Regions from separate parts of the Vibrio floridensis genome, predicted to be linked through region 3. Evidence: predicted binding sites of a transcription regulator. Region 3 holds the regulator's gene; each other region holds the start of a gene.
The links. Region 3 encodes CRP, which controls carbon source genes, mostly activating them, when cyclic AMP is high. Its sites were predicted from a motif close to TGTGANNNNNNTCACA; they were not measured.
Positions count from the first base shown of each region.

Region 1: LZU85_RS07635 (NupC/NupG family nucleoside CNT transporter) is a predicted target of CRP. The motif match lies at 5,448-5,463, and genes of this name have one in related genera.
Region 2: LZU85_RS01215 (glycogen/starch/alpha-glucan phosphorylase) is a predicted target of CRP. The motif match lies at 6,427-6,442, and genes of this name have one in related genera.

Region 1 is NZ_JAKGCY010000003.1:289,565-297,544, forward strand. It holds gene LZU85_RS07620 (phosphopentomutase) at 14-1,234, opposite strand; gene deoA (thymidine phosphorylase) at 1,289-2,617, opposite strand; gene deoC (deoxyribose-phosphate aldolase) at 2,706-3,482, opposite strand; gene LZU85_RS07635 (NupC/NupG family nucleoside CNT transporter) at 4,041-5,303, opposite strand; gene LZU85_RS07640 (TatD family hydrolase) at 5,508-6,305, opposite strand; gene LZU85_RS07645 (DUF5363 family protein) at 6,292-6,429, opposite strand; gene ribBA (bifunctional 3,4-dihydroxy-2-butanone-4-phosphate synthase/GTP cyclohydrolase II) at 6,543-7,652, opposite strand; gene LZU85_RS07655 (riboflavin synthase) at 7,750-7,980, opposite strand, start outside.
Region 2 is NZ_JAKGCY010000001.1:287,322-295,301, forward strand. It holds gene LZU85_RS01190 (hypothetical protein) at 1-315, shown strand, start outside; gene lpxD (UDP-3-O-(3-hydroxymyristoyl)glucosamine N-acyltransferase) at 349-1,359, shown strand; gene LZU85_RS01200 (glycosidase) at 1,447-1,935, shown strand; gene LZU85_RS01205 (ABC transporter ATP-binding protein) at 2,057-3,187, shown strand; gene malT (HTH-type transcriptional regulator MalT) at 3,355-6,063, opposite strand; gene LZU85_RS01215 (glycogen/starch/alpha-glucan phosphorylase) at 6,619-7,980, shown strand, end outside.
Region 3 is NZ_JAKGCY010000012.1:103,078-111,057, forward strand. It holds gene astD (succinylglutamate-semialdehyde dehydrogenase) at 1-462, shown strand, start outside; gene LZU85_RS16410 (DUF1338 domain-containing protein) at 675-1,466, shown strand; gene crp (cAMP-activated global transcriptional regulator CRP) at 1,677-2,309, opposite strand; gene LZU85_RS16420 (phosphoribulokinase) at 2,552-3,421, opposite strand; gene LZU85_RS16425 (YheU family protein) at 3,550-3,762, opposite strand; gene LZU85_RS16430 (hydrolase) at 3,818-4,795, opposite strand; gene LZU85_RS16435 (TIGR02444 family protein) at 4,941-5,420, opposite strand; gene LZU85_RS16440 (ABC transporter ATP-binding protein) at 5,417-7,339, opposite strand; gene kefG (glutathione-regulated potassium-efflux system ancillary protein KefG) at 7,541-7,980, shown strand, end outside.

The sequences.
Region 1 (7,980 bases), on a different contig from region 3:
TTATAGTTCTGGATTACAAAAAGTTTTTGCCGTAATCCATTGGCGATGTGCCAAAGTAGCTTGCCAGAGTTTGACCGATATCCGCGAACGTTTCGCGACGACCAAGTGAACCGGCAGGGACTTTTGGACCATACACAAGCACTGGGATGTGCTCGCGAGTGTGGTCCGTACCTGGCCACGTTGGGTCACAGCCGTGGTCAGCCGTCAGGATCAGGATGTCATCTTCTTGCATCAGTTCCATCACTTCGTGGATACGACCATCGAAGTACTCCAGTGCCGCTGCGTAACCCGCAACATCACGACGGTGGCCGTAAGCAGAGTCAAAATCAACAAAGTTGGTGAACACGATGGTGTTGTCACCCGCTTGTTTAATTTGCTCAAGTGTCGCTTCAAACAGCGCAGGAATGCCTGTTGCTTTCACTTTCTTGGTGATACCGCAGTTTGCGTAGATATCCGCAATCTTACCAATAGACACCACTTGGCCTTGCTTTTCCTCAGCCAATTTCTGTAGGACGGTCGCTGATGGCGGCTCAACAGAAAGATCTCGACGGTTACCGGTACGCTCAAACTGCCCTTTACCCGGGCCAATAAACGGACGCGCAATGACACGACCAATGTTGTAGTCTGCTAGCTCTTCACGAGCGATTTGGCAAAGCTCAAGTAGACGGTCAAGGCCGAATGTCTCTTCGTGACAAGCGATTTGGAATACAGAGTCCGCAGAGGTGTAGAAAATTGGCTGACCAGTCTTCATGTGCTCTTCGCCTAGGTCATCCAGAACTTGCGTACCAGAGGCGTGGCAGTTACCTAGGAATCCATCAATACCTGCACGAGCAAGAATGCGATCCGTTAACTCTTTTGGGAAGCTGTTTGCTTTGTCAGTGAAGTAACCCCATTCAAACAAAACAGGGACGCCAGCAATTTCCCAGTGACCAGACGGTGTGTCTTTACCAGAAGAAAGCTCCGCGGCATGACCGTAGGCACCGATGATTTCTGCATCCGCATCTAATCCTGGTGCAAAACGACCCGTTGACTCTTTGTGCGCCATCGCCAGACCGAGTTTGGACAGATTTGGCAGACGAAGAGCCCCTTGGCGTTGATCATTGTTTGCCAAGCCCTGCTCACATTGGTCAGCAATATGGCCTAGGGTATCTGAACCGACATCACCAAACTCTTTCGCATCTGCGGTTGCGCCAATACCAAAGGAGTCTAGTACTAAAATAAATGCTCTTTTCATTGCTTCTTCCTCAGGCCTATTACCACCCCATGGCAGTAATAGGCCCAATAGTCATTAAATATCTTCTTGGCGAATTTGACGATATACGTCTGGTGTTGGTGTGTACTCACCACCCACCTTAATCGCTGCTTGTAGTGCATTCGCGGCTTCTTGCCATTGCGCTTCGTTACGAGCGTGAATCATCGCCAGTGGTTTTTCGCTGCTTGCGATTTCGCCCAAACGGATAAACTGATCAAAACCTACCGCGTAATCGATGCTGTCCGTTGCAACGCGGCGTCCACCGCCCATCGCCACCACCGCCATACCAATAGCGCGAGTATCCATTGCAGACACCACGCCGGTCTCTTTGGCGTAAACAGGCTTAATGATTTCAGCTTTATCGAGGTAGTTGTCGTAGTTGTCCATAAAGTCAACCGGACCACCCAAACCTGCCACCATCTTACCAAAGCACTCTGCCGCTTTACCGTTATCCAGTGCTTCCATCAATTTCGCACGTGCATCTTCGGTGTTCTCAGCCAATTTACCAAGTACCAACATTTCTGCACATGACGCCATCGTGACTTCAAGCAAACGAGGGTTACGATATTCACCTTTAAGGAAACGAACCGCTTCACGAACTTCGACAGCGTTACCCGCAGAAGAAGCCAATACTTGGTTCATGTCGGTCAAAATCGCCGTCGTCTTAGTGCCCGCTCCATTCGCCACCGCCACAATGGATTTCGCCAATTCTTCTGAAGCTTCGTAAGTCGGCATAAAGGCGCCCGAACCGACTTTCACATCCATCACTAAAGATTCAAGGCCTGCCGCCAATTTCTTAGACAGAATGGAAGCGGTGATCAGTGAGATGTTGTCCACCGTCGCCGTAATATCACGAGTGGCATAAACTCGTTTGTCTGCTGGTGCAAGGTCGCCCGTTTGGCCGATGATCGCCACACCCGCTTCTTTGGTCACTTGACCGAATACGTCGTTGCTTGGTGTGATGTTGTAGCCAGGAATCGCTTCCAGTTTATCTAACGTACCGCCAGTATGGCCCAAGCCACGACCAGAGATCATCGGCACGAAACCACCACATGCTGCCACCATAGGGCCAAGCATTAAAGAGGTCACATCGCCCACACCGCCGGTAGAGTGTTTATCAACGATTGGGCCACCAAAGTTCATGTGGCTCCAATCAATCACCATGCCAGAATCTCGCATTGCACACGTTAGGGCAATACGTTCAGGCATCGTCATTTCATTGAAAAAGATGGTCATCGCAAACGCGGCAATCTGACCTTCAGAGACCGTATTGTTCGCCACACCTTGGATAAAAAAGTTAATTTCGTCGGCAGTCAGCGCTTCGCCGTCGCGTTTTTTACGAATAATTTCTTGAGGTAAATACATTAGAGCCTCCCAAGCCCAATGGGCCATGGTAAAAGTAGGATAAGAAGGTAACGTGGTGCTTTCACACCACGTTCAGACGTTATTAGAATTAGTACGCTGCAGGATCAGCGACTTGGTCTGTTACTTCTAATGTATTTAGTAGGTTGGTTAGCAAGCTAGATGCACCAAAACGGTAGTGCATATTATCCGCCCACTCAGAACCTAGGATGTCATCTGCCATTGCTAGGTAAGCCGCTGCGTCTTCCGCAGTGCGTACACCACCAGCAGGTTTAAAGCCAACTTTCTCAGCCACGCCCATGTCACGAATCACTTCAAGCATCATGCGTGCGTATTCTGGCGTTGCGTTGACTGGCACTTTACCTGTTGATGTTTTGATAAAGTCTGCACCCGCTTCAATACAGATTTGCGATGCTTTCTTAATCAACGCTTCTTCTTTCAATTCGCCGGTTTCGATGATGACTTTCAAAAGAATGTCGCCACATGCTTCTTTACATTGCTTAACCAATTCGAAGCCCACTTTCTCATCACCAGCCATCAATGCGCGGTATGGGAAAACCACGTCAACTTCATCGGCACCGTAAGCGACCGCTGCTTTGGTTTCAGCGACTGCGATTTCGATGTCGTCATTGCCGTGTGGGAAGTTCGTTACCGTTGCAATGCGAACTTCTGGTGTACCTTGCTCACGAAGTGTCTTCTTAGCAATAGGAATAAAGCGAGGGTAAATACAAATCGCTGCCGTGTTACCTACAGGCGTTTTGGCGTCGTGACAAAGTGCGATCACTTTTGCATCAGTGTCGTCGTCATTTAGCGTTGTTAGGTCCATAAGTTTCAGTGCACGTAGCGCTGCTGCTTTCAAATCGCTCATTTCTATCTCCGATCAATATTCAAAAATTTTACTACTCAGCCCCTTTTTCTGTTCACATCACAACGATAAAACAGCAAAAAAGGTCTTTGCTAAACAGTCATTGATGAACGGACTTGGTTCCTTGAAGACTCGGTAATCATTACAACTACCAATTGCTATCCCTGTCACCGCACAGTACCAATTTGGCCTATGGCACAACAATCTATGATTGCGGTGTCTTGCATATCAGAAGTTAAGCAAGGCATCCTACCTTGTTATTCAACTCTGTTATGTTTGGGCATTTCATTGCCCTTACAAACTCATCTATTCAGCAGGTGATTGGCTCAGCAAGCCTAATCCCTCTGGTCTGATTACTACATTATAGAGTTTCATCGCAAAACTGTAGTGCCAAATAGAGCGCAAACGGTTTGTATCTCAAAAAAACTCAGCCTCTCACACAAGTGAACGTTTGCTCAATGCGTCACCTTCACTGGCGCTAAAAACTGAAAACGCCCCGCAGCAATCTCTTGCTACGGGGCGGATTTAAACGGCGTCTATAAATGCTTTCTCTTAACTAAATTAGAAAGACAGGAAGAAGCCAGCAATGGTCGCTGCCATTAGGTTAGACAGCGTCCCCGCTGCAACCGCTTTAACACCCATACGAGCGATGTCGTGACGACGGTTTGGCGCTAGACCACCTAGACCACCTAGTAGAATCGCGATAGAAGAAAGGTTTGCGAAACCACATAGTGCAAAAGCGATGATTGCTTGAGTCTTCTCAGACATTACAGCACCAGTTGCTGGAATAACCTGAGCATTTTCACCTACGTAAGGTACGAAGTTTAGGTATGCTACGAATTCGTTCACAACCAGTTTTTGGCCGATGAAAGAACCTGCAAATGTTGCTTCTTCCCATGGCACACCGATTAAGAACGCAAGTGGAGCAAATACCCAACCTAGGATCAGTTCGAGCGTTAGGTTTTCCATACCGAACCAACCACCAGCCCAGCCTAACAGGCCGTTGATCATTGCAATTAGACCAATGAACGCTAGTAGCATTGCACCAACGTTTAGTGCTAGTTGTAGACCAACTGATGCACCGCCTGCTGCTGCATCGATAACGTTCGCTGGCTTGTCATCACCGCCGTCAATGTCTGAGCCTAGATCTTCTTTAGGCGTATCGACTTCAGGTTTGATGATTTTAGCGAACAATAGACCACCAGGTGCTGCCATGAATGATGCTGCTACAAGGTACTCTAGAGGTACACCCATAGATGCGTAACCTGCTAGTACACCACCAGCAACAGACGCTAGACCACCACACATTACTGCAAATAGCTCAGATTGAGTCATTTTTGGTACAAACGGACGAACCACTAGTGGTGCTTCAGTTTGACCAACGAAGATGTTAGCTGCTGCAGACATTGACTCGGCACGAGAAGTACCTAGTGCTTTCTGAAGACCGCCACCTAGGATCTTGATAACCCACTGCATCACACCAATGTAGTAAAGTACAGAGATAAGTGCTGAGAAGAAAATCAGTGTTGGTAGTACTTGGAAAGCAAAGATGAAGCCGATACCGTCAACTGAGAAGTTAACTAGGCTGCCGAACAAGAAACCAGTACCGTCTTTACCGTAGTCGATCACGTTTTGAACACCAGCAGAGAAACCCGCCAGTAGATCACGACCCCATGGTACGTAAAGAACGAAACCACCGATGATGAATTGGATAGCAAAAGCGCCAGCCACAGTTCTAAGATTGATAGCTTTACGGTTATCTGACAGTAGTAATGCAATTCCTAGCAATACTGCCATACCGACTAGGCTCATAAACAGGCTCATAGTTTATGACTTCCTTATTAAGTTATTTATTGGCGTGTTACAAAATGGAGCTATTAAGCGGGGCCATTATACTCATGCCCCAATAATTAAAGTAATGCCACCTTCACACTTTCCCATAAGATTCATCGCTAATTCACTGTCATTTGTGAGCAAATTCACAATAACATACAGAATGGAATTTCATTTGAACACGTTTATTAGATTTCATTCACAGATAGAGAACAGGGAATTGCTATTTTTCCAGATTTGAGAGGCAATCGTTTGCCTTGTTTGATTATGCAACAAACCCAACTCATTGAGAGGATGAATAATCTGAGAGGGGGTATTGAGCTTTCCTTGAAAGCCAAAGATGGGCATATCTGGCGCATCAGTTTCAAGCAGCAGTTTTTCTAAGGGGAGTCGACAGACCGCATGGCGCGTTTTGTTCGCTCTGGGGTAGGTAATGGTTCCGCCGACCCCAAGATAAAAACCCAAACGTATCCACTCCATTCCCTGCTCATAGCTACCCGAAAACGCATGGATAACGCCGCCTTTTGGCAACCGGGCTGCTTTGACTAATTGAATGAGTCGATTGTGGCATCGCCGATTGTGCAATATAACCGGCAGTTGATACTGCTTGGCCAAATCAAGCTGGTAGATCAATGCCTGCTCTTGCAATACAGCGTCTTGTTCAACCCCATCATCCAAACCGCATTCCCCGATGGCTACGCAGCGAGCGTCACGCTCGTCCAACAAAGCCACGAGATCACTTTGTTTTTGCTGATAATCCGCCGTCAGATAATAGGGATGAAAGCCCAACGCATAAAAGATTGCTGGCCGAGTCTGTTCAGATGGCATTGCAGACCATTGCGCCAGTGTTTTTACTTTTTGCCAGTTATCGGGGCCAACGGATGGCAGTAACAAACGCTCTACACCAACCTCAAGCCCTCTTTGAAGATGCTGCGAGCGCGCTGGTTCGAAAACATCAAAATCGAGATGGCAATGCGTATCAAACAGTTTCATCGCTTTTCTTTTCTCGCGCAGGATCTTTTTTGTATGGTACACAACTGCGCTTTTGTTCAGGTGTTAATCCCATCTCTTTGCACCAGTCATCGTAGCGCTTTAACCACTTTTTCCACCATTGCATATCGATTACCTCCGAGCTGCATCCAGCTGAACATGCCCAACTGTCGATTCTTCTTTCACTTTTGCCTAAAAAAAACGCAGCGTTATTTTCGCTGCGTTTTTTTAGAAGTGGTGTTATTCACACACATACTCAACAACGTTCAGACCAAAACCGCCAAGGGCATGGTATTTCTTGTTGCTGGAAGAAAGTAGACGCATGTCGTGCACACCTAAGTCTGCAAGAATTTGCGAGCCAACACCAACACGACGTGAAGTGCCCTGCTTCTTGGCCAATTTAGGTGCCTCTTCTTTGTCTTGAGCTTCAAACATTTTGACGCGGTGGATCAGCAGCTCAGGCGACTCTTCATTGCCCAGAATCACCAAAACGCCCCCTTCTTGGCCAATACGCTTCATCGCTTTATCAAGCGTCCAACTGCGCTCAGCATTGCGATCGCTGCGCAGTAAATCGGTAAAGGTGTCTTGTAAGTGAACACGAACCAGTGGTGTTTGATCACCCATCGTACCTTTACGCAAAGCAAAGTGAATTTGATTATCAATGGTGTCGCGGTAGGTCACGAGATCAAACTCACCAAACTCAGTGGGTAGCTTGCACTCAGCAACGCGCTCAATCGTGGTTTCCGTGTTGTTTCGATACTCAATCAAATCGGCAATGGTGCCAAGTTTGAGACCATGCTGCTCAGCAAACACTTCCAAATCAGGGCGGCGCGCCATGGTGCCATCGTCATTCAGAATTTCAACGATAACAGAGGCTGGTTCGAAACCCGCCAAACGAGCAAGGTCGCAGCCCGCCTCAGTATGACCCGCGCGAGTCAACACGCCACCATCTTGCGCGGCTAATGGGAAAATGTGCCCCGGTTGCACCAAGTCTGCCGCTTTGGCTTCTTTTGCGACTGCCGCTTGAACGGTACGAGCACGATCCGCTGCGGAAATGCCTGTTGTCACGCCTTCCGCCGCTTCGATGGAAACAGTGAAGTTGGTGGTGTATTGCGCGTTGTTATCTTGCACCATTGGTGGTAATCCAAGACGCTGACAACGCTCTTTGGTCATGGTCAAGCAGATCAAACCGCGACCATATTTGGCCATAAAGTTGATGGCTTCTGGCGTAATGTGCTCCGCCGCCATAATCAAATCACCTTCGTTTTCGCGGTCTTCATCGTCCATTAGGATGACCATTTTGCCCAAACGAATGTCTTCAATGATCTCTTGGGGTGTACTGATTGGCATAGCGATATTTCCTGTCAATTTAAGCGCTAAAACGCTGATAGACACTAGTCTGATTCATCGTTACCGAGTGTCAACCTGTGGGCTAACATTCTGTGAACTAAGCAAAACCATTCTGTTGCAAGAATTCCATGGTGATGCGGGACTCGTCATTGGATTGTGCTTGTTGACCAAGTAACAAACGTTCCATGTAGCGAGCGAGAACATCCACTTCTAAGTTGACTTTGCGCCCCACTTGGAAATCATTAATCGTGGTTTCGTCTCCCGTATGAGGAACGATGGTCAGTTTAAACGCGTTCTTACGTAGATCATTTACGGTCAAGCTGATCCC
Region 2 (7,980 bases), on a different contig from region 3:
AAGTATATCGAACCTATTGTGCAATACAGTTTTGATGATGCGGGTGTTCTTTACGCACGTGTTCGTGTTGGTGAAAATGAAACCAATAATGCTGCTAACAGCGGTGGTGGCAACGCCAATGTTGATTACTTTAAAGATATTCGTAAAGCCACGCTTGGTTATGAACAGGCGGTCGGTGATAACTGGTTGCTAAAAGGTGAATATGAGTATGCGAATGAAATTGAAGAAAAAAGTAAACTGGCTGGATGGGAAGCTAAAAATGAGAGTGAGCTAAAGCAGCATACTCTCTATCTTCAAGCTTTGTACCGCTTTTAACTCAGCGTTCAACCAAATTCATGAGGGGGCGTCATGCTAACCGTTTTAGAAATCGCGCAATGTTTGTCTGGCCGTATTGAAGGAGATCGTTCCATCATTGTGGATACCATTCGACCGATACAAAGTCAGCAAACGGGTGGCCTTGCAGTGGTCTTTGCACGGTCAGATCTCAAGTGGGTATCTAAATCGCAAGCGGACGTATTGGTTGGACCTGAAGCTATTCTTCAGAGTTCAGCCAAAGCTCATGTGGTCATTGAACAGCTTGAAGTCGACAAACTCAATCAGTTGCTTCGATATTACAAAGTGCATAAATATCAGCTCTTTGATCAAGAAAATACCTCAACAATTGAAGGGGTCTACATAGGAAAACATTGCCATATTGGTCAAGGTTGTCACTTTATGCCCGGTGTTCGCATCATGAATGGTGTCACCATTGGTAACAACGTGGCAATTCACGCGAATACAGTGATTAAAGAAGGAACGGTTATTGGTAACAATGTCACCATTGATTCAAACAACTCGATTGGCAACTACAGCTTTGAATATATGTCGGGCAAAGGAGGGCAATATCAAAGAGTAGAAAGTGTCGGTAGAGTAGTCATTGAAGATGATGTTGAGATCGGCTGTAACAACACCATAGACCGTGGCACATTAGGCGATACAGTAATCGGCCAAGGTAGCAAAATCGATAATCAAGTGCAGATTGGTCACGACTGCCGTCTTGGCAAACACTGCCTGATAGTCTCTCAGTGTGGTTTTGCGGGACACACTGTCATGGGAGATCACGTCGTGGTTCACGGGCAAGTGGGCACTGCGGGGCATATTACTATCGGGAGCCACTCCGTTATTAAAGCCAAATCTGGCGTGAGTCATTCCTTTCCTGCTGGTAGCGATTTGTTTGGTTATCCCGCCAAAGAGTCCAAAGCGTATTACCGTAACTTAGCGGTACTCAACAAAATCACCCAGCAATACGAACACATGAAAGCTTCTCGGCCAGAGCAAAAACGCTGGTTTGCTCGGCTGTTTGACAAGAAATCAGCCTAATGGCTGGTGAGGACCAACCATCGCTGAGATCTCAAGGGGTTGGGCTCAACAGTTATCCAGTAAAAATTGATTTTTCAAGGATTTGTTATGAAACGTACTTTTTTGATTGCCGTCGTGACAGCGACCGTTCTCGCCGGTTGTGCCAGTACTTCGCCAGAGCAAGCCGCTCCTGAACTCACCAATGTGGATGCTCGTTTTTCAGATTGCCGTTTACCAACATTGGAAAGCGATCGTGGCCCAATTAAACCGTCGTTATTTGTTGTGGGTACCTTCCCCGATGGTCAGTGGATTCACATGGATAATCGTAAGATGGGTTACAAAGGAGATGGCATTTACCAAGTAGTGAGCGAAGAAAAAGCAGGTAACGTTAGCTTGCAATTTGCCACCATGAGTTGGACACCTCAGTTCACGGTTTCTGGTATGGAAATGGCCGTTGGGCAACTTAAAGAGCTTAAACGCGGTGGTTTTGCTAAAAACACCGTCGTGCATTTGCCCAAAGATGCTAAGTATTTGTGGACGATTCAACTGTCGCCAGATAAGAAGCCGCAATGGGCGATGGTGACGGATTGCCAATAGCGAGTTGGTTTGACCGCTCATCAAGGTGAGTGGTCACATTTACCCAGATAGATTGGTGCTTTCAGTCTGTCTGGGTAAATGAAAAACCTGTTTGAATACCCTGAGGTATGTGGAGAGATTCATGGCAACGGTAAGCCTACGTAAAGTAGAAAAAAAATATGAGAACGGCTTCAAAGCTGTCCATGGCATAGATTTAGAGATTCATGAAGGTGAGTTTATGGTGTTTGTCGGCCCATCGGGTTGTGCCAAATCTACCACGTTGAGAATGATTGCGGGCCTTGAAAGTATCTCAGGTGGTGAAATCCGTATCGGTAATCAAGTGGTGAACGATTTACCGCCGAAAGATCGTGGTATCGCGATGGTGTTTCAGAATTACGCGCTTTACCCCCATAAAACGGTCTTCGATAACATGGCCTTTGGTTTGAAAATGCAAAAGCGCCCTAAAGATGAGATTAAACGACGGGTTGAAGAAGCTGCAGAAAAATTGGAGATTACCGATCTTCTTTATCGAAAACCGAAAGAAATGTCTGGTGGACAGCGCCAACGTGTAGCTGTGGGGCGTGCGATAGTGCGTAAGCCTGATGTTTTCCTTTTTGACGAACCGTTGTCCAATCTTGACGCAAAATTGCGTGTGTCGATGCGCGTAAAAATTGCTCAACTACATCAATCGCTCAAAGAAGAAGGCAATCCTGCAACCATGATCTATGTGACGCACGATCAAACAGAAGCGTTGACGCTAGGAGATCGCATTTGCGTATTGAATCAAGGCAAAATCATGCAGGTGGATACGCCTGCGAACCTTTACAATTTTCCAGCTAACAAGTTTGTAGCGAGCTTCATTGGCTCTCCTGCCATGAACCTAATTGATACCGTGATTCGCGAAGAGAATGGCCAACTTTACATTGAAATTGGCAATGAGATTCGCATGTTTATTCCAGTGGAAAAGCAGAAGTTGTTGAGCGAATACATCGACAAACCGGTCTGCTTTGGTATTCGTCCTGAACATATCCGCGTTGCTGCACCTGGTGACAAAATTAACGCCGTTGAGGGAATATTAACGGTGGTCGAAAATATGGGTAATGAGAAATATCTCTACTTTAAAGTGGGTGGTAAAGAGTTGATCGCCAGAGTGAACGATCAAACCATCACGACCGCAGATATCGGTAAACCGATGCGCTTTAATCTCAACACTGCGTTTTGCCATATTTTTGATTTCTACAGTGAAAAGAACTTAACCAACATCCGGGAATAACCACCGGATTATGGTAGATAGAATGCTGTTATTTTGAATCCGATGCCTAGATGGTTATCGGATTTTTTGTAAATTTTCCGAAATCTTGCTTGTTCATAGAAAGAAAAAAAAGCCGATCGATTGATCGGCTTTTGAGTGTTGTAACTATTATCTAAAATCGGGAGTATTTAATACCCCATCAACTGCAAGAGATTCTCTGCGGTGGTGACCGCTTCTTTACGGTTGGCGATATTGAGTTTTTGGTACAAGTTGCGGATGTGGGTTTTGATGGTGGTGCCCGCCACATCGAGCTCTTGGGCGATCTGCTCGTTACTAAAGCCAGAATAGATCAAACCCAGCACTTGCCACTCTCTTTGTGTCAGTGGGCTGGTGCGCACTAACTCAGGCACATTCGGGTGGGTGACCAGTTTCTCGACAAATTCTTCGTCAAAGTGAACCGAACGGCTGCGCTGATTGGAAGAGATGTCTTTCATCAATTGCAGCGCGCGGTGGCGTTCTAAGTCACCCAGCTCATGGCGGTTGGTGAGTTTTTCCAACAAGGTGCCAATCGTCGCGCCATCAATCAAGAAATTACCGACCATACCAGTTTGGTTAGTGAGCTGCAGTGCTTCCTTAAGCAGCACTTTGGCTTGATTTTCATCTTTCTGATGAACAGCGAAAATTGCCTCAATGATCAGGTTACGGTTGCGATCGGTGACTAAATTCGCTTTCTCAGCCTCACTTTGCAAGAAATCCAAGGCTTGGCGCGCTTGGTCGTATTGACCAAGGTTGATGTGAGCACGAGCGATATTGCGCCACTGTAATTGGCAGAAGTGGTTGCAGGCATTTTCAGGACGCACTGCCGTGTCTAGCCACTCTTGAATTGCGTTGAGTTTGCCTTTCGCTTGCCAGTATAGGATCAGTGAAAGTGAAGCATTGGCGGTCCAATCCACGTGGTAGGTGGACTGCTTCATCAAATGTTGAATGTGTTCGATGAACTTGCCTGCGCGATCGAGCTCGCCACGGCCAATCGCAATGCGAGCCAGCATCGAATAACTGTGCAAGTGTTTACTTGGCGCGTGATTTTCCAGAATTTGCAGCCCTTTGTAAGCGCACTCTTCGGCTTCGTCCAAACGGTTCCAACACCACAACACTTGCGCTCGTACGCGCAGTAAGAACTCATGCAAAGGCACATGTTGAAGCTGCTGCTCCTCAATCAGACGGAAGGCGGAATCTTGCAGCTCAAACGCTGCTTGCACATAGCCTTGCGCGATGAGGATTTCGCTTTGCTGCAAAATCGCCCACAGCGCTTGGTGGTAAACCTGGTATTGGCGCGCCAGCTTTTCGGTTTGCTGCATCATTGGCAGAGCGCGATCAAGGCGGCCAATCACGTGGTTCACTTCCCCTACGACTGAAGTAGCGACGATGCGGCTGCGGTAAACCGTGCTATCCAGTTGGCTTAATGCCAGTTCAGCCAGCTCGAGGGCTTTTTCTGGATCGTTGCTGTTGATCGCTACCTGAGCAAGTAATGCATTCGCTTGGCCTTGGTATTGGATATCAAGATCAATATTGCGCTTTTTGTGCTCATTTTCTGCTTCGGCCAGTAAGGTGCCCACTTGGTTGTAGCGGTGCTGACTTTGTGCAAGCCAAGCGCGGAGCATGGTCAGTTTTGGGTTGCTGAACAGCAGATCTTTTTCCAGCAGATTGATGGCGGATTCCAGAGTAGATAGCTCACCTTGGTTGAACATTTTCCAACCAAACTCGTTGAGGATCTCCGCCACCAGTTCTCCGTCATACGCTTTTTGGGCGTGACGAATCGCTTGATGCGGGGATTTTTGTTTCAACCACGCGATGGCAGCATTGCGGTTGAGCTCCTGCTCCTGTTGTGGAATACGCGCTTGACGCTCGTGAGACAAAAACTCGCCAAACAAGTTGTGGAAGCGGAACCAGTTTTGCTCCCCTTCAAGCGGGTAGATGAATAAGCCGTAGCGGTTGAGAGATTCAATCATCCCCAATGCATCTTCACGCTGGGTGAGAGCGTAAACCAGCTCATCGTTAAAGTGATCGAGCACTGACACCTGCATCAAGAATTTGCGAGTATCGGCATCGAGCAAGTCAAACACCTCTTCCACCAAATAATCCCAGAGATGAGCATGATTAAACTGGGAAACCGATTCGGCCGATTGCGCTAAGGTGCGTTTTTGATGCTGTGCTTGAAGGGCGATCAGTTGCAATGCCGATGGCCAGCCTTCCACATAGTTACGCAGATTATTCGCGGTATCTTCATCGATGCCATCGGCGACGCGCTGGTTGAAAAATCGTGTGGTCTCTTCGGTGTCGAAGGCCAACATCTCATTGCCAATCTCAATCATCAGATCGCGCACACGCAAGTTGGCTGTGCCCAGAGGTGGGTTGGCACGGCTGGTGACCACAAGGGTGAGGTTGTCTGGCATGTGTTTTAGGAAGAAACGCATCGCTTCGTGCACTTCTTCGTTGTTGATCACGTGGTAGTCATCCAGTACCACATAGCACTCTTGATGAAAGTCGACCATCTCAGCGAACACATCGCTAAACAGCGAGCGCAGGGAGGAAAACTGGCGCTTTTCTGCTAATTTTTGTGCATTGTTGCAGTTGCCATTAGTCGCTTTATTGAGTGCTTGCAGCAGGTAGTTAATGAAGCGGAAACCGTCGTTATCACTGTCATCGATGCTGTACCAACCCACGTTGGTTTTGTCTGCCAACCATTGTGCAGCCATGGTGGTTTTTCCGTAGCCAGCGGGAGAGCGGAACAGCACCAACTTATAGTAAGGGGCTTGTTGCAGCAGCTCTAACACTCTCGGGCGGACAATCGCATTATGCAGTCGGCCTGGACGTGTGAGTTTTGAAGGAATCCACATTCTAATACTTCCTTTTTATATTGGGTTTTTCATGGCAGAAAAACCGGATGTAGCCAGCGAACAAAAATTAGACAAAATGCTCGAATTGCTGGGCATGTTACGTTAAAGAAATCACCTCAGACTTTGATCCACTTCCTAATTCTCAAGAGTTGATGGTTTTGACGCCAACTACGCCCCAATTTTGTGAATTTGATCTATAAATTCTCCATCTGAATCGTTAAGTAAGAATGGCATTGCGCAATATTTTGCAACATTTTTCATAAACCAAAACTTTATTGTGATCGAATTTACAAAAATGGATTTTCTAAAATCGCTCTTCAACCTGGGCGTCATATTTGCCATCTAGAGTTATTAGTTGATGGCTGTGATCTCAATCACTGCAATCTGGTGTCTGAGTGGGAAAGGTGGGAGACGGATCACTAACAGTCCCCCAATCCCCCCTCTACGCCCTTGCCCCTCCTCCTGTAGAGGCTGAAAACTAGGAGGATGTTTATTCATTGCCATCCATGCACGATGTATCGCAGATGGATTAGAACCAAAAGTGAGATTTCGGTAATGAAACCTACTCAACAGAAACAGTTCGACAAAGTGTCGTTCCAAGAAAGTGTTAAAAAACACCTGTCAGCAACCTATGCACACACGCTTGAAAACGCAGATAGCCGCGCTTGGTATCTTGCAATGGGCCGTGCGTTAGCTGAGCTGACAACTTTTGATTTGCTTGCAACAGAGACAGACAAAAAAATCGTTGAAGCGAAAAGCGTCAACTACCTATCGCTTGAATTCTTGATTGGCCGTTTAACCGGTAACAACTTGATCAGCATGGGTCTGTACGAGCAGATCACCGAAGCGATGGCAGAGCTTGGCCAAAACCTAACGGATCTTCTTGAAGAAGAACGCGACCCATCATTGGGTAATGGTGGTCTAGGCCGTCTAGCAGCGTGTTTTATGGATTCTTTGGCGGCGCAAGAGTTCCCAACCGTGGGTTACGGCTTGCACTACGAATACGGTCTATTCAAACAATCCTTTGAAGCAGGTCGTCAAAAAGAAGCGCCAGACGCATGGCGCGGTGTAGAAGGCTACCCATGGGAAGTAGCTCGTCCTGAATTGGCTCAAGAGATTGGTTTCTACGGTCATGTTGAAGTCATCAACGAAGGTGGCAAAGAGCGCCGTCAGTGGGTACCAGGCATGCATGTTAAAGCCATGCCATGGGATCTACCGATCGTAGGTTACGAAAGCGATACTGTTTATCCGCTACGTTTGTGGGAATGTCAGGCGATTGCGCCATTCTCACTAGAGAGCTTCAATAACGGTAACTACTTTGAAGCGCAGCACGCACTGATCGACGCGGGCAACATCACCAAAGTACTTTACCCGAACGACAACCACGAAAAAGGCAAAACGCTACGTTTGATGCAACAGTACTTCCACAGTGCAGCATCGGTACGCGATATTCTTCGTCGTCATGAAGCGGCTGGCCACACATTGGCTTCGCTACCAAACTTTGAAACCATTCAGTTGAACGACACGCACCCAACCATCGCGATTCCTGAGTTGATGCGTATTCTGATTGATGAAAAAGGCCTAAATTGGGATGAAGCGTGGGCGATCAGCTCGAAGACATTTGCTTACACCAACCACACGCTATTGCCAGAAGCATTAGAAACGTGGAGCGAATCTCTGATTCAGCACCTACTTCCTCGTCACATGGAAATCATTTACGAAATCAACCACCGCTTCCTACAAGAAGTGCGTGCGAAGTGGCCTGGTGATGTTGCGAAGCAGCAGAAGCTTTCTATCATCCAAGAAGGTTTCCACCGCATGGTTCGCATGGCAAACCTGTGTGTGATTGGCTCTTACGCAGTCAACGGTGTAGCAGCGCTTCACTCTGAGTTGGTTAAACGTGACCTATTCCCAGAG
Region 3 (7,980 bases):
GCGGCGCAAGCTAACCTGCAATCGCTTGGTGGAGAGAGCTTGATTGAAGCCAAAGCGGGCGAGGCGGCATTTGTCACGCCGGGTATTATCGATGTCACCAACATTGCTGAGTTGCCCGACGAAGAATACTTTGGCCCATTGCTGCAAGTGGTGCGTTATCAAACACTAGAGCAAGCGGTTGAGCTCGCTAATGATACCCGCTTTGGTTTATCGGCGGGTTTGGTGTCAACCGATGATGGTGAGTGGCAATATTTCGTTGACCATATTCGTGCTGGCATCGTCAATCGCAACCGTCAGCTAACGGGCGCGAGTGGTGATGCACCGTTTGGTGGCCCCGGTGCGTCGGGCAACTTGCGCCCAAGTGCGTACTACGCCGCGGATTACTGTGCCTATCCAATGGCTTCGATGGAAGGGGAGGAGACATTACTCCCTGCAACGTTAAGCCCAGGCATCGAACTGTAAAATAATAATAAGGGCGTGTTAGTCGCCCAAGGGTGCAGTGGGATCGAGCCTGAGTCACTGTGGCCCAACTATAAGTGAGGTTTTTTACACCTCGGTCATCGCCGTCACAGGTTGATGGCGATGTCGGTTGCACTCTGGACAGCAACCGCCATCGCCATTTTTCCATTTACGCTATAACCGACAACGTGAATCTACAACAACAAGGAGGCGTTATGACGCCAGCTGTTCTCTTTCAATCGCTATGGAATGACTATATTCAACGTTTGTGTCCTTCCGCTGCAAAAGTTCATCAACTGCTAGAAGAAGATGAGCCATTGATCAACGACCACATCGCTTTGCGCACATTTAATGTTGCTCCGCTGGGCATCGAGACGCTAGCCAAGCCATTTCTAGAGCTAGGCTATGTGGCGTGTGGTGATTACCTGTTTAAGAGCAAAAAGTTGATTGCCAAGCACTTTGAGCATCCCGACCCGACCCAACCTAAAGTGTTTATCAGCGCGCTAAAAGTGGATGAATGCTCGGAGGAGTTACAAGCCATCGTCGAAAAATTGGTGGAGCAAGTCGACGCTTCACGTCTAGAGGACAGCGCATTTTTACACGGTGGTCGTTTATGGGATCTGTCGTTTGCTGATTACCAAACCCTAGCAAAAGAAAGTGAATATGCGTCTTGGCTGGCGGCTCATGGCTATGGTGCCAATCACTTTACCGTCAGTGTCAATCAGCTCAAGGCGTTGGACTCGGTCAAAGGCGTGAATGATCACTTACGCAACGCAGGTTTTGTCATTAACGAAGTGGGTGGTGAAGTCAAAGGCTCACCTGAGGTGTTGCTCGAGCAATCCTCGACCATGGCCGACAAAGTGGCGGTGCACTTTAGCGAGGGCAGTGAGATCGTACCTGGTGGTTTCTACGAATTCGCCAAGCGTTACCCGATGGACAATGGTGAGCTTTACCCAGGGTTTGTGGAAGCGTCTGCCGATAAGATTTTCGAAAGCACCAATGGTTAACAGAATCGAGAACGGGCTGCGCCCTGAAGGTTCGAGAATGCTTTGCTGCGAGAGATTTTAATACTCGGAATCTGAGAGGGTTTAGTCTCGAAGGAGGAAGTTTGCTGCTGAAGCGTAGCGTTCTTGACTTCCAATACCTGTCTCTGTGAAACAAAAAAGCCACTCATGTTGCCATGAGTGGCTTTTGAAATTGTTCATCGTTAATGGAAATTAACGAGTACCGTAAACAACGATAGTCTTGCCGTGTGCAGAAATTAGGTTCTGCTCTTCTAGCATTTTCAGAATACGACCAACTGTCTCACGAGAACAGCCAACGATTTGACCGATTTCTTGACGAGTGATCTTGATCTGCATGCCATCTGGGTGCGTCATCGCATCAGGTTGTTTAGCAAGGTTGAGTAGAGTCTGAGCAATACGGCCAGTTACGTCTAGGAATGCTAAGTCACCCACTTTTTGGCTGGTCACTTGCAGACGGCTTGCCATCTGAGCTGACAGACGCATCAGAATATCAGGGTTAACCTGAATGAGCTGACGGAATTTCTTAAATGAGATTTCTGCTACTTCACAAGGAGATTTTGCGCGAACCCAAGCGGTACGCTCTTGGCCTTCTTCGAACAGGCCTAGTTCACCAATAAAGTCACCTTGATTTAGGTAAGAAAGGATCATTTCTTTACCTTCTTCATCCTTAATCAGTACCGCAACAGAACCTTTTACAATGTAGTAAAGTGTTTCTGCTTTTTCGCCCGCATGGATCAGCGTGCTTTTTGATGGGTACTTATGAATATGACAGTGTGAAAGAAACCACTCTAGTGTTGGATCGGTTTGAGGTTTACCTAGAACCATAATATCTCACTTCCTCTGCAGGGTACGCTTGCCGCTATCCATATTTTAGCGAAGCCTTAATATAGGCTTCCTAGAATAAGAGCTGTTAACTAAGGGTGCAAGCTATCTTGTGTTTCGGTTTGAAATAGTATCCTTTTTCGAAAACGATTTCTTGATTTTAATCGTGCCGAGTATCGGATTTTCTACGCAAAAATGTGCACATGATCACGGTATGAAAAGTAATCGTTCTCTTTGTCGAGTTTCTAACCAATTTTTCCCGTTTCAATCAATTGCTGTAGGATGGGTTGAACAATCAACTCCATGGCGAAACTCATTTTTCCTCCCGGTACCACGATGGTGTTGTGGCGCGACATGAACGAGCCATCAATCATCGCCAGTAGATACGGGAAGTCGACATTTTTGATCCCTCTTAGGCGAATCACCACAAAACTTTCATCCAAGCTGGGAATGCCCTTAGCGTTGAGCGGGTTGGAGGTATCGACCGTCGGGACTCGCTGAAAGTTGATGTGCGTACGAGAAAATTGCGGTGTGATGTAATTCAGATAGTCGTCCATTGAGCGTACGATTGAATCCATCACGGCCTCGCGTGAATGGCCGCGATCTCGCGTGTCACGAACGTATTTTTGAATCCACTCTAAGTTGACGATCGGCACCATGCCTATCAAGAAATCGACGTGTTGCGCGACATTCACTTCTCCATCCACCACGCCACCGTGCAGCCCTTCATAAAACAGCACATCGGTATTTTCTGGCAGCTTTTGCCATGGGGTAAAAGTGCCGGGCATTTGGTTATAGGGTACCGCTTCATCAAAGGTGTGCAGATAACGGCGAACTTCGCCCGTGCCGGATTTCCCATACTGGCGGAAAAACTCCGCCAGAGCCGGAAAGTCGTTGGCTTGAGGGCCGAAATAGCTGATATGACGACCTTGTTCCTTTGCCTTGCGAATTTCGACGTCCATCTCTGGACGGGTAAAACGGTGGAAACTGTCCCCTTCAACCCATGCCGGCTTAACGCTCATCATATTGAACATTTTGCGGAAGGCTTCGGAAGTGGTGGTGGTGCCGGCTCCTGACGAACCAGTCACGGCAATAATGGGATGTTTTGCTGACATGACAGACCTTGTCGTATTCAAACTTACCTGTTGGGCGGGAATCGGCCTCCCGCGGAGCAATCGTTTGTCCCACTATAGCACGTTCACTTTGCTTGTCATGGGATAGGATTCGGTAAAGTGTGGCGCAGCTAGAATTTTTGTTTTAACTGAATATCCACGGTTTCGTGTAACTCAGAGAAAACCACCACCGCTTCGCCGCATTCCAACTGCTGCTGTACTTGAGTGATTTTTTCTTCTAGTGAGTATTCACTTTCACCGTAATCGGTGCCTTCACGCAGCACAAACTCGCGAATCAAATTGCTCAGTGCCTCAGGGCTGATTTGTTGCCATGGAACGATCATAAATACCTCTTTATTCTATGCTCGTGAGTGGATTTTTCGGTCGACAGGGGCGCTATTATCCAGAAACCGCCATACTTTCATAGTAGGCGGGCAGCGCTTCTTCTAGCCAAAATCGCGGTTGCAGGGCGGTTCCGCTGAGAAAGCCGACATGACCACCGTGATCAAACAGTCGATAGTCGATGTTGTCTGGGAGCACAAACTTAGGGATCACTGCGTCGGTCATAAAGGGATCGTCTTTCGCGTGAATGATTTGGGTTGGAATGCGAATATCGCGCAGTTTGTTGAGCCCAGAGCACTGCTGATAGTAATCGGCGGCATCTTGGAAGCCGTGCAGCGGGGCAGTGATCAAGTCGTCAAAATCGTACAGTCGTGTTACTCGTTTAATGGCTTGATAGGAAAGATCGAGTTCGCCAGCCAGCAAATGGTGCTTACGCAGTGCATTGCGTTTGAGCGAGGAGAGTAAGTAGCGACGATAGACGCGCGAAAACCCTTGCTCAATACGTTGCGAACAAGCGGACAAATCAAGCGGTGCAGAGACGATGGTCGCCGCATCCAGCCGTTCGTCTCCCTGATACTTGGCCAAGTAGTTGGCCAGCATATTGCCTCCCAAGGAGATACCCACGGCGACTTTGACCGTGTGAGGAAACGCGTCGTGCAAATGCGCAAGAAACAGTCTGGCATCCTCTACTTCGCCGGAGTGGTACGCGCGCGCGAGGCGATTGGGCTTACCGCTGCAACCACGAAAATGCATCATCACCGCCAACCAACCTGCGTCAGCAAACGCTTTCATTAGACCATTGGCGTAAGGGCTGTAGAAGCAGCCTTCAAGGCCGTGAAACAACACAAACAAGGGTTTGTTTTTGGCTTGATCATTGTGTGGCGATTCGCTCCAAGCGAGATCCAAAAAATCACCGTCAGGCGTATCCAGTGTTTGCCATACGGGTTCAAACAGTGCTTTTTTGCGAATTAAGCGCGGCAATAAGGTTTGTAGGTGTGGATTTTTTATCCCAGCTGCGGCGGTAAACTGAGTCATGTGTGCTGCTCTTTGAGTTATTTGGATCAGCGAGGCATTTCACTGATCTTTGTATGCGTGATACGAGTTAATTTAGTCCTTCTGCTCAACTTTTCGTCAATCATTGAGGGTGATGTTCTTTGTAAGACTGGCTCAGGATCACACTTCAACCGAGTTTCTGCGACGGTGAGGCAACGGCGAAGGCATTGTAGAGATGCGCGGCACCGAGATGTTGGCAGTAGCGCTTTGTGAGCGGCTGTTGCTGGTTGGGTGACAGCGTTAGGGTGTTGATGCAATCAACGAGATCGGATTGTTGCTGCTTTTCCAATTGCAGTTCAAATTGCAGCGCTTCGCGATAGAGGGTATCCGGTAGATGCTGTTTAAACTGGCGGCGGAGATCGCGGTAGGTATGCAGTAGCGTTTCAGAGCGGCCCAAGCAGGCTTGTACTTGATGCCACTCTTGCTCTTGAAACGTCAGTTGTTGTTCATCGAGCCATTTGAACAGCAACAGTAAGTTGACGTTGCCGTTAAAGTTGTTCTGCAAAGCAAGGCACGCCTCTTTCACTTCTCGAATCGAATAATATTGTAGGCTGAATTGCCACAGCCTTTCGAGGGTAAGTGAAGGTTGGACGTGCTCTGAACTCATTGGCTATTGAACTCCTGTTCCATCTGTTCCAGTACTTCCTGTTCTGCCATCCACTCCATTTCAATCTCTTCGAGAGCGGATTTACTTTGTGCTTGCAGCGCCAGTACTTGAGTAAGTTTAGCTTTATTTTCGGCATCATACAGTGAGTTATCAGACAATTGCTGCTCTGCTTCTGCCAACGCTTCGCCCAACTTATCCATTTTCGCTTCCAACTGTGTCAGTTTTTTGCGAATTGGTGCGGTTAACTTACGAAAATCGGCTTCACGACGCTTTTGCTCTTTTTTCGCTGCGGCACTGTTGCTGCTGTCTTTGGCTGGCATTTCTGCGGCTGCTTCGCGACGCTCTGCTTTTTGCTGTTCAGTGAGCCATTTGTAGTAGTCATTGAGATCCCCATCAAATGGAGCTACTTGGCGATCGTGCACTAGGTAAAGATCATCGGTGGTCGCGCGGATCAAATAGCGATCGTGCGAGACGATCACCATCGCGCCTTCAAAGGTTTGCAGTGCCAGTGTCAGCGCTTGGCGCATATCTAAGTCTAGGTGGTTGGTCGGTTCGTCGAGCAGCAGTAAGTTTGGTTTTTGCCAGACGATCAACGCTAACACCAAGCGCGCTTTTTCTCCGCCTGAAAATGGCGCCACTTTCTCCAGCGCTTTGTCACCGTGAAAACCAAAACTACCCAGATAATTACGCAGTTCTTGTTCGGTTTTATCTGGCGCGATCTGCATCATGTGTTGCAGTGGCGTTTCTTCGGGATGCAAGGTTTCCAATTGGTGCTGAGCAAAGTAACCAATTTTGACGCCTTGCGAGTAAGTCAAATCGCCACCTTGGGCTTTCAACTCTCCGGAGAGGAGCTTGATCAGCGTTGATTTACCAGCACCGTTGCGGCCGAGCAAACCAATGCGGCTGCCTGGCACCAGATTAAGACGAATTTTATCGAGGATGAGGTTGTCACCGTAACCGGCAGAAACGTCATCCATCATCATGATCGGATTTGGTAGCGCGGCAGGTTCACGAAATTCAAAGCTAAATGGGTTATCAAACTGTGCGGGGAGCACTTTTTCTAGTTTCTCCAGCGCTTTGATGCGGCTTTGCGCTTGGCGAGCTTTGGACGCCTTGTAGCGGAAACGATCGATGTAGCTTTGCATGTGCGCCATCTGCTTCTGCTGCTTCTCAAACATCGATTGTTGCAGGATCAGTTTCTGAGCGCGCTGGTTTTCAAATGACGAGTAGTTACCGGTGTACTCATTGAGTTTCTGGTTTTCAATGTGGACGATGCGATTCACGATTGGGTCGAGAAAATCACGGTCGTGCGAGATCAGCATCAAAGTACCTGGGTAGCTTTGTAGCCAACGTTCTAGCCACATGACAGCATCAAGGTCTAAGTGGTTGGTGGGTTCGTCAAGCAGCAACAGATCAGAACGACACAGCAGGGCTTGAGCAAGGTTGAGACGCATACGCCAGCCGCCCGAAAACTGGGTCAGGTTCCAATGCATCTGCTCTTGGCTAAAACCTAAACCATCTAAAAGCTCTGAAGCGCGCGCACGGATACTATAACCGCCAATGGTTTCGATTTTACCATGCAGTTCAGCGATGCGAGTCCCTTGCTCTTGAGTTTCGGCCTCAAGTAACTGACGTTCCAATTCACGATACTCGCGATCACCATCAATGACATATTCAATGGCGCTGCGTTCCAGTGCGGGCGTTTCCTGAGCAACCCAAGCCAGCTCCCAGTGTTGTGGGCAACTGAATGAGCCCGCATCAATCGACAGTTCATTTTTGATGAGGGCGAACAGGGTGGATTTACCACAACCGTTCTTACCGACTAAACCAATTTTGTCGCCTGGGTGGATGGTTGCTGATGCTTGATCAAGCAAAGGAGCGCCGCCGCGAAGCAGCTGAATGTCTGAAAAGGTAATCATGTCGTTCTGCTTAAATGAATGCTGTTTATTCGTGCACTTTCTTGCTGCGCATAGTAGGAGGAAAGAGGATAAATGTCGATCATTATGCAAATATGAGTATGATGAATAACAACTAAGTAACACTTTGTTTTCTTGGCTTGCTGGCCAATAGCTGTGATTCAGTCACAAAAACGAAGAATGGGACGGATGACAGGTGCAATGATGGAAAAAAGTGCAACCCCAAAAAAGCAGCCCAAAGTTTTGGTGATTTATGCCCACCCAGAGCCGCACACCTCTGTGGCCAATCAGGTCATGATAAAAAAAATTACCTCTCTGCCTCATGTCACGATTCGCGACCTCTATGCGATTTACCCCGATTTTTTTATTGATGTCAAAGCCGAGCACCAGTTGTTGCTCGAGCACGATGTGATCGTACTGCATCACCCGATGTTTATGTATTCTTGCCCTGCTTTATTAAAAGAGTGGATAGACCGAGTATTGGGGAAAGGGTTCGCATTTGGAAAGGGTCAAGCGCTAGCGGGGAAGTATTGGCGCAGTGTGATTACTACGGGTGGTAAAAAAGAGGCGTTTAGCACCAAAGGCTACAATAAATACCCACTCGAAGAGATTCTGCAGCCATTTGAATTAACCGCGGCGCTATG